Linked DNA regions of Cupriavidus necator. The protein of the gene in region 1 interacts with the protein of each later gene in a pairwise test. Links are inferred from orthologs where the notes say so. Each region holds a gene or a part of one and is shown in the gene's direction. Other genes may lie near its edges.

Region 1 (3,802 bases):
CATCGCCGACCAGCCCCTGCCGGGCGTGGCCAGCATCGGCGTGCGCCCCACCATCGAGGACGCCGGCCGGGTGCTGCTGGAAGTCCACCTGTTCGATTTCAAAGAGAACCTGTACGGCAAGCTGGTGCGGGTTGAATTCATGAAGAAGCTGCGCGACGAAGCGCGCTTCGACAACCTGGACGAGCTCACCGCCGCCATCGCCAAGGACAGCGCCGATGCGCGCGCCTTCTTCGGCCTGACCGCCCCGGGCGCGGCCGAAGGCAGCGGCGGGCGCGACTTCGCCACCTCCGCCACCGACCGAATTAGGTAGCGGCCGGCGCCCGCCCGCACGCCAGTGGCGCGGGCCCGGCACGCACGCCGCCGCCCCAGTCTTTCCGCGCGCCCGCCGGCCTGCCGCCGCCCGCGCGCCAACCCGAATTGCCCTGAGAATCGAAATGCCTGACGACAAACGCGCCAAGCCCGAGAAAAGCAAATATCCGGTCAACCTGCTCGACACGCCCTTCCCGATGCGTGGCGACCTGCCCAAGCGCGAGCCGCAGTGGGTCAAGCAGTGGCAGGACAAGCAGCTCTACAAGAAGATCCGCGCGGCCCGCAAGGGCGCGAAGAAGTTCGTGCTGCACGACGGCCCGCCGTATGCCAACGGCGACATCCATATCGGCCACGCCGTCAACAAGGTGCTCAAGGACATGATCATCAAGGCGCGCGGCCTGACCGGGCTGGACGCCGTCTACGTGCCGGGCTGGGACTGCCACGGCATGCCGATCGAGATCCAGATCGAGAAGAAATTCGGCAAGGGCCTGCCGGTGCAGGAGGTCCAGGCCAAGGCGCGCGCCTACGCCACCGAGCAGATCAAGCGCCAGATGATGGATTTCGAACGCCTGGGCGTGCTGGGCGACTGGGACCACCCCTACCTGACCATGAACTACAGCAACGAGGCGGATGAACTGCGCGCACTCGGCAAGATCATGGAGAAGGGCTATGTGTTCCGCGGCCTGAAGCCGGTGAACTGGTGTTTCGACTGCGGCTCGGCGCTGGCCGAGGCCGAGGTCGAATACAAGGACAAGGTCGACCTGTCGATCGACGTGGGCTTCCCGTTCGCGCAAGCCGACAAGCTGGCACACGCCTTCAAGGTGCCCTTCGAGCAGCTCGACGGCAAGCCCGGCTGGATCGTGATCTGGACCACCACGCCATGGACCATCCCGAGCAACCAGGCGCTGAACGTGCACCCGGAAGTGGAATACGCGCTGGTCGAGACCCCGCGCGGCTACCTGATCCTGGCCACCGAGCGCGTCGAGGAGCAGCTCAAGGTCTACGGCCTGGAAGGCAAGGTCGTGGCCACCACCACCGGCGCGGCATTGTCGGAAATCCGCTTCCACCACCCGCTGGCCAAGATGGACGCGGGCTATGACCGCCTGTCGCCGGTCTACCTGGGCGACTATGTCACCACCGACACCGGTTCGGGCATCGTGCACTCGGCGCCGGCCTACGGCGTGGAAGACTTCCAGTCGTGCAAGGCGCACGGCATGGCCGATTCCGACATCATCAGCCCGGTGATGGGCAACGGCGTCTATGCCGGCACGCTGCCGCTCTTTGGCGGGCTGTCGATCTGGGACGCCAACCCGAAGATCGTCGAGGTGCTGCAGGCCTCGGGCAACCTGTTCAACTCGCACAAGTACACCCACAGCTACATGCACTGCTGGCGCCACAAGACGCCGATCATCTACCGTGCCACCTCGCAGTGGTTCGCGGGCATGGACGTGGACCCGGCCGACGAGAACGGCAAGACCGGCCCCACCCTGCGCGAGACCGCGCTGGCCGGCATCGACGCCACCGAGTTCTTCCCGGCCTGGGGCAAGCAGCGCCTGCACAACATGATCGCCAACCGGCCGGACTGGACGCTGTCGCGCCAGCGCCAGTGGGGCGTGCCGATGGCCTTCTTCCTGCACAAGGAAACCGGAGCGCTGCACCCGCGCACGCCGCAGTTGCTGGAAGAAGTGGCCAGGCGCGTCGAGCAGCATGGCATCGAGGCCTGGCAGACGCTGGACCCGGCCGAGCTGCTGGGCGACGAGGCCAGCCAGTACGAGAAGAACCGCGACACGCTGGACGTGTGGTTCGACTCCGGCACCACGCACTGGTCCGTGATCCGCGGCTCGCACCGCGACGACCTGTACGATCCGTCCGCCGATGAAGCCGATGGCCGCCTCGCCGACCTGTACCTGGAAGGCTCGGACCAGCACCGCGGCTGGTTCCACTCGTCGCTGCTGACCGCGTCGATGCTGTACGGCAAGCCGCCCTACAAGGCGCTGCTGACGCACGGCTTCACCGTCGACGGCGAAGGCCGCAAGATGTCCAAGTCGATCGGCAACACCGTGTCGCCGCAGGACATCTCGAACAAGATGGGCGCCGAGATCATCCGCCTGTGGGTAGCCTCGACCGACTACTCCGGCGAGCTGTCGATCTCGGACGAGATCCTCAAGCGCGTGGTGGAAGGCTACCGCCGCATCCGCAACACGCTGCGCTTCCTGCTGTCCAACCTGTCCGACTACGACCACGCCAGGCACGCGCTGCCGGCGTCGGAATGGCTGGAGATCGACCGCTACGCCGTGGCACTGACCGCGCAGCTGCAAAAGGAAGTGCTGTCGCACTATGAGGCGTATGAATTCCACCCGGTGGTGTCCAAGCTGCAGACCTTCTGCTCCGAGGACCTGGGCGGGTTCTACCTCGATGTGCTGAAGGACCGCCTGTACACCACCGCGCCGGACTCCAAGGCCCGCCGCGCGGCGCAGAACGCGCTGTACCACATCACCCAGGCGATGCTGCACTGGATGGCGCCGTTCCTGTCGTTCACCGCCGAGGAAGCGTGGCAGATCTTCGCCCACGGCACCGAGCACACCGACACCATCTTCACCAGCACCTACTACGCGATACCGGAAGTCGACGATGGCGCCGACGATCTGCTGCAGAAGTGGCACACGCTGCGCGAAGTGCGCGCCGAGGTCACCAAGCAGCTGGAAGCGGTGCGCGTGGAAGGCGAGATCGGCTCGTCGCTGCAGGCCGAGCTGACCATCCAGGCCGGCGGCCCGGTGCTGGACGCGCTGCAGAGCCTGGGCGACGACCTGCGCTTCGTGCTGCTGACCTCATCGGCCAAGGTAACGCACGCGCCCGAGGCCGGCGACCTGCTGGTCACGGTGACCCCGTCGACCCATGCCAAGTGCGAGCGCTGCTGGCACTACCGCGCCGATGTCGGCCACAACCCGGACCATCCGACCCTCTGCGGGCGCTGCGACAGCAACCTGTTCGGCGCCGGTGAACACAGGAGCCATGCCTGATGGCATCGACCACGTCCCGTTCCGCGCGCCCGGCACGCCGCAACAACAAGGCCGCCAGCACCACCCCGCTGCTGTGGATGGCCTTCGCGCTGCTGGTGGTGGTGCTCGACCAGTTCTTCAAGATCGTCATCGTGCGCACCTTCACCTATGGTGAATCGCGCCCGGTGACCGGCTTCTTCAACCTGGTGCTGGTCTACAACAAGGGCGCGGCGTTCAGCTTCCTGGCCGATGCCGGCGGCTGGCAGCGCTGGTTCTTCACCGGGCTGGGCATCGTGGTGGGCGCGTTCATCGTGTGGCTGCTGTATCGCCACACCGGACAGCGGCTGTTCTGCTTCGCAGTGTCGCTGATCCTGGGCGGCGCGGTCGGCAACGTGATCGACCGCGTGGTCTACGGGCACGTGGTCGATTTCCTGGATTTCTATGTGCGCAACTACCACTGGCCGGCCTTCAACGTGGCCGACTGCGCGATCACG
Region 2 (3,279 bases), on another replicon or contig:
AACCGCTGAATTCCCGTACAGGCCGGCAAAGAACGGCCGCACCGGGGCGGCATCCCGCCTCGCAGCATCAGGAGACACATATGCGCAATCCCCTCTCATCCACGGCCCATGGCGTCACCGCCCAGGCTGCCACGCCGGTGGGCCACGCCACCGGCCGCGCCACCACGCAGGAACGCCTGCGCGCGCTCGGCATGCTGCCGGTGCTGGTGCTGCTCTGCTTTGGCTTCACGCTGCTGACCGAGAACTTCGCCAGCCTGCAGAACCTGTCGATCATCGCCCAGCAGGCGTCGATCAACCTGGTACTGGCCGCGGGCATGACATTCGTGATCCTGACCGGGGGCATCGACCTGTCGGTGGGATCGATCCTGTCGGTGTCGGCCGTGGTGGCGATGCTGGTCTCGCTGATGCCGCAACTGGCGGCGCTGAGCGTGCCGGCAGCGCTGCTGTGCGGATTGCTGTTCGGACTGGTCAACGGTGCGCTGATCGCCTTCATGAAGCTGCCGCCGTTCATCGTGACGCTGGGCAGCCTGACCGCGGTGCGCGGGCTGGCGCGGCTGGTCGGCAACGACAGCACGGTCTACAACCCGGATATCCCGTTCGCATTTATCGGCAACGGCGACCTGCTGGGCATCCCCTGGCTGGTGGTGATTGCCGTTGCGGTGGTCGCGGTGTCGTGGCTGGTGCTGCGCCGCACGGTGCTGGGGCTGCAGATCTACGCGGTCGGCGGCAATGCCGAGGCGGCGCGCCTGTCGGGCATCAAGGTGTGGGTGGTGCTTCTGTTCGTCTATGCGGTGTCGGGCCTGCTGTCGGGGCTGGGCGGCGTGATGTCGGCGTCGCGGCTGTATGCGGCCAACGGGCTGCAGCTGGGGCAGTCCTATGAGCTGGATGCGATCGCCGCGGTGATCCTGGGCGGCACCAGCTTTGTCGGCGGGGTCGGATCGATTGCCGGCACGCTGGTGGGTGCGCTGATCATCGCGGTGCTGTCCAACGGGCTGATCCTGCTGGGCGTGTCGGATATCTGGCAATACATCATCAAGGGCCTGGTGATCATCGGCGCGGTCGCGCTCGACCGCTATCGCCAGAAGGGCTCGGCCCGTACCTGAGCTGCGGCCGCACAGGAGACAGACCGTGATCCAACCCATCCTCAAAGCCCTTGCCGCGAGCGCGCTGGCAGCGCTGTGCGCGGCGCCGGCCCTGGCACAAGCGCCCGCGCAGACCGCGCCGGCTTCAGATGTCCAGTCCGTGCAGCGCCCGCTCAAGAAGGTTGGCGTGACCCTGGGTTCGCTGGGCAACCCGTATTTTGTCGCACTGGCCCGCGGTGCCGAGGCCGCGGCCCTGCAGGCCAACCCGAAGGCAAAGGTCACCGTGCTGTCGGCGGACTACGACCTGAACAAGCAGTTCATGCACATCGACAGCTTTATCGTCGCCGGCGTCGACCTGATCCTGATCAACGCCGCCGACGCCCGCGCCATCGAGCCGGCGGTACGCAAGGCGCGCAAGGCCGGCATCGTGGTGGTGGCGGTCGATGTGGCCGCCGCCGGCGCCGATGCCACCGTGCAGACCGACAACACCCAGGCCGGCGAACTCGCCTGCGGCTTTATCGCCGACCGGCTCAAGGGCCGCGGCAACGTCATCATCCAGAACGGCCCGCCCGTATCGGCGGTGCTGGACCGGGTCAAGGGCTGCAAGACCGTGCTGGCGCGCCACCCCGATATCCGCATCCTGTCCGACGACCAGGATGCCAAGGGCTCCCGCGAAGGCGGGCTGAACGTAATGCAGCTGTACCTGACGCGCTTTCCCAAGGTGGATGCGGTCTTCACCATCAACGACCCGCAGGCCGTGGGCGCGGACCTGGCCGCGCGCCAGCTCAACCGCCGCGGCATCGTGATTGCCTCGGTCGACGGCGCGCCTGACATCGAGGCGGCATTGAAGGCCGACACGCTGGTGCAGGCCTCGGCCAGCCAGGACCCGTGGGCCATTGCCCGCACCGCTGTGCAACTGGGCGTGGGCATGATGAATGGCCAGCGCCCGCCCAACCCGACCGTGCTGCTGCCGTCCACGCTGGTGACGCGTGCCAATGTAGGCCAGTACAAGGGCTGGGCCGCGCCGCGGTAAGCGGCACGGCCGGTCCTTCCACCCTCTTTTCCATTTGCTGATTCCATGATGGCTAGCCCCCCTGCCGGCGCTCCGGCACCTGAACCTGCTCCAGAGTTCGATTTCGTACTGTTCGGCGCCACCGGCGACCTGGCGCGGCGCAAGCTGCTGCCGGCACTGTTCGATGCCCACGCCGCCGGTTCGCTGCATCCGCGCGGGCGCATCCTGGCACTGGGCAGCCAGCCGCTGTCGCATGACGCCTACCTGGCGATGCTAAACGACGAAGTGCTGCCAGCGCTGGCCGGCAACGCCGCGGCCGCAGCGTGGCAGGGCTTTCTCGACCGCATCGTGTACCTGCAGGTCGATGCCAACGCCGATGCCGGCTTCGGCGCGCTGGCCGAGCTGGTCAATGCGCGCGCGGCGCCAGTGGTGGTGTTCTACCTGGCCACGGCCCCGCACCTGTTCGTCACCATCTGCGAGCAACTGGCGCGCGTGGGCCTGACCGGCCCGCGCAGCCGCATCGTGCTGGAAAAACCGCTCGGGCACGACCTGGCCTCGTCCGAGGCCATCAACGCGGAAGTGGCGCGGCACTTTGCCGAGGACCAGATCTACCGGATCGACCACTACCTGGGCAAGGAGTCGGTGCAGAACCTGATGGCGGTGCGCTTTGGCAACGTGCTGTTCGAGCCGCTGTGGCGGCGCGAATGGGTGCGCCAGGTGCAGATCACCATCGCCGAAGAGCTGGGCGTGGAGCGCCGCGGCAACTTCTATGACGGCATCGGCGCGCTGCGCGACATGGTGCAGAACCACCTGCTGCAGCTGCTGTGCATGGTGGCGATGGAGCCGCCCACGAGCCTGTCGGAAGACGCCATCCGCGATGAGAAGCTCAAGATCCTGAAGGCGCTGCGGCCGATCCGGCCGGAAGACGTGGCCGAAAAGGTGGTGCGTGGCCAGTACTCCCGTGGCGCCGCGGGCGGCGACCCGGTGCCCGGCTATGCCAGTGAACCCGGCATCGCGCCCGACAGCCGCACCGAGACCTTCGTCGCTATCCGCGCCGAGATCGCCAACTGGCGCTGGGCCGGGGTGCCGTTCTACCTGCGTACCGGCAAGCGCATGCAGTCGCGCGTGGCGGAGATCGTAATCCATTTCCATGACGTGCCCTACCCGCTGTTCCCGCACCCGCTG

The links.
Region 2: the proteins of ileS (region 1) and I6H87_RS26350 interact in binary tests that used the Escherichia coli proteins (3 or more experiments, as listed by UniProt). The link is inferred for Cupriavidus necator from one-to-one orthologs.

What each region holds. Positions count from the first base shown.
Region 1 is NZ_CP066018.1:2,263,717-2,267,518, reverse strand. Bases 41-3,529 are described here. They hold ileS (isoleucine--tRNA ligase), read left to right. Parts: upstream 41-434; coding sequence 435-3,329; downstream 3,330-3,529. Other genes in these bases: lspA (signal peptidase II), read left to right, coding at 3,329-3,529; I6H87_RS10615 (bifunctional riboflavin kinase/FAD synthetase), read left to right, coding at 41-310. Also shown: more of I6H87_RS10615, read left to right, coding at 1-40; more of lspA, read left to right, coding at 3,530-3,802. UniProt on the Escherichia coli protein: Catalyzes the attachment of isoleucine to tRNA(Ile). As IleRS can inadvertently accommodate and process structurally similar amino acids such as valine, to avoid such errors it has two additional distinct tRNA(Ile)-dependent editing activities.
Region 2 is NZ_CP066019.1:1,609,652-1,612,930, forward strand. What follows is about bases 156-3,121. They hold I6H87_RS26350 (ABC transporter substrate-binding protein), read left to right. Parts: upstream 156-1,128; coding sequence 1,129-2,115; downstream 2,116-3,121. Other genes in these bases: I6H87_RS26345 (ABC transporter permease subunit), read left to right, coding at 156-1,103; zwf (glucose-6-phosphate dehydrogenase), read left to right, coding at 2,161-3,121. In the rest of the region: I6H87_RS26340 (sugar ABC transporter ATP-binding protein), read left to right, coding at 1-1; more of I6H87_RS26345, read left to right, coding at 81-155; more of zwf, read left to right, coding at 3,122-3,279. UniProt on the Escherichia coli protein: Part of the ABC transporter complex RbsABC involved in ribose import. Binds ribose. Also serves as the primary chemoreceptor for chemotaxis.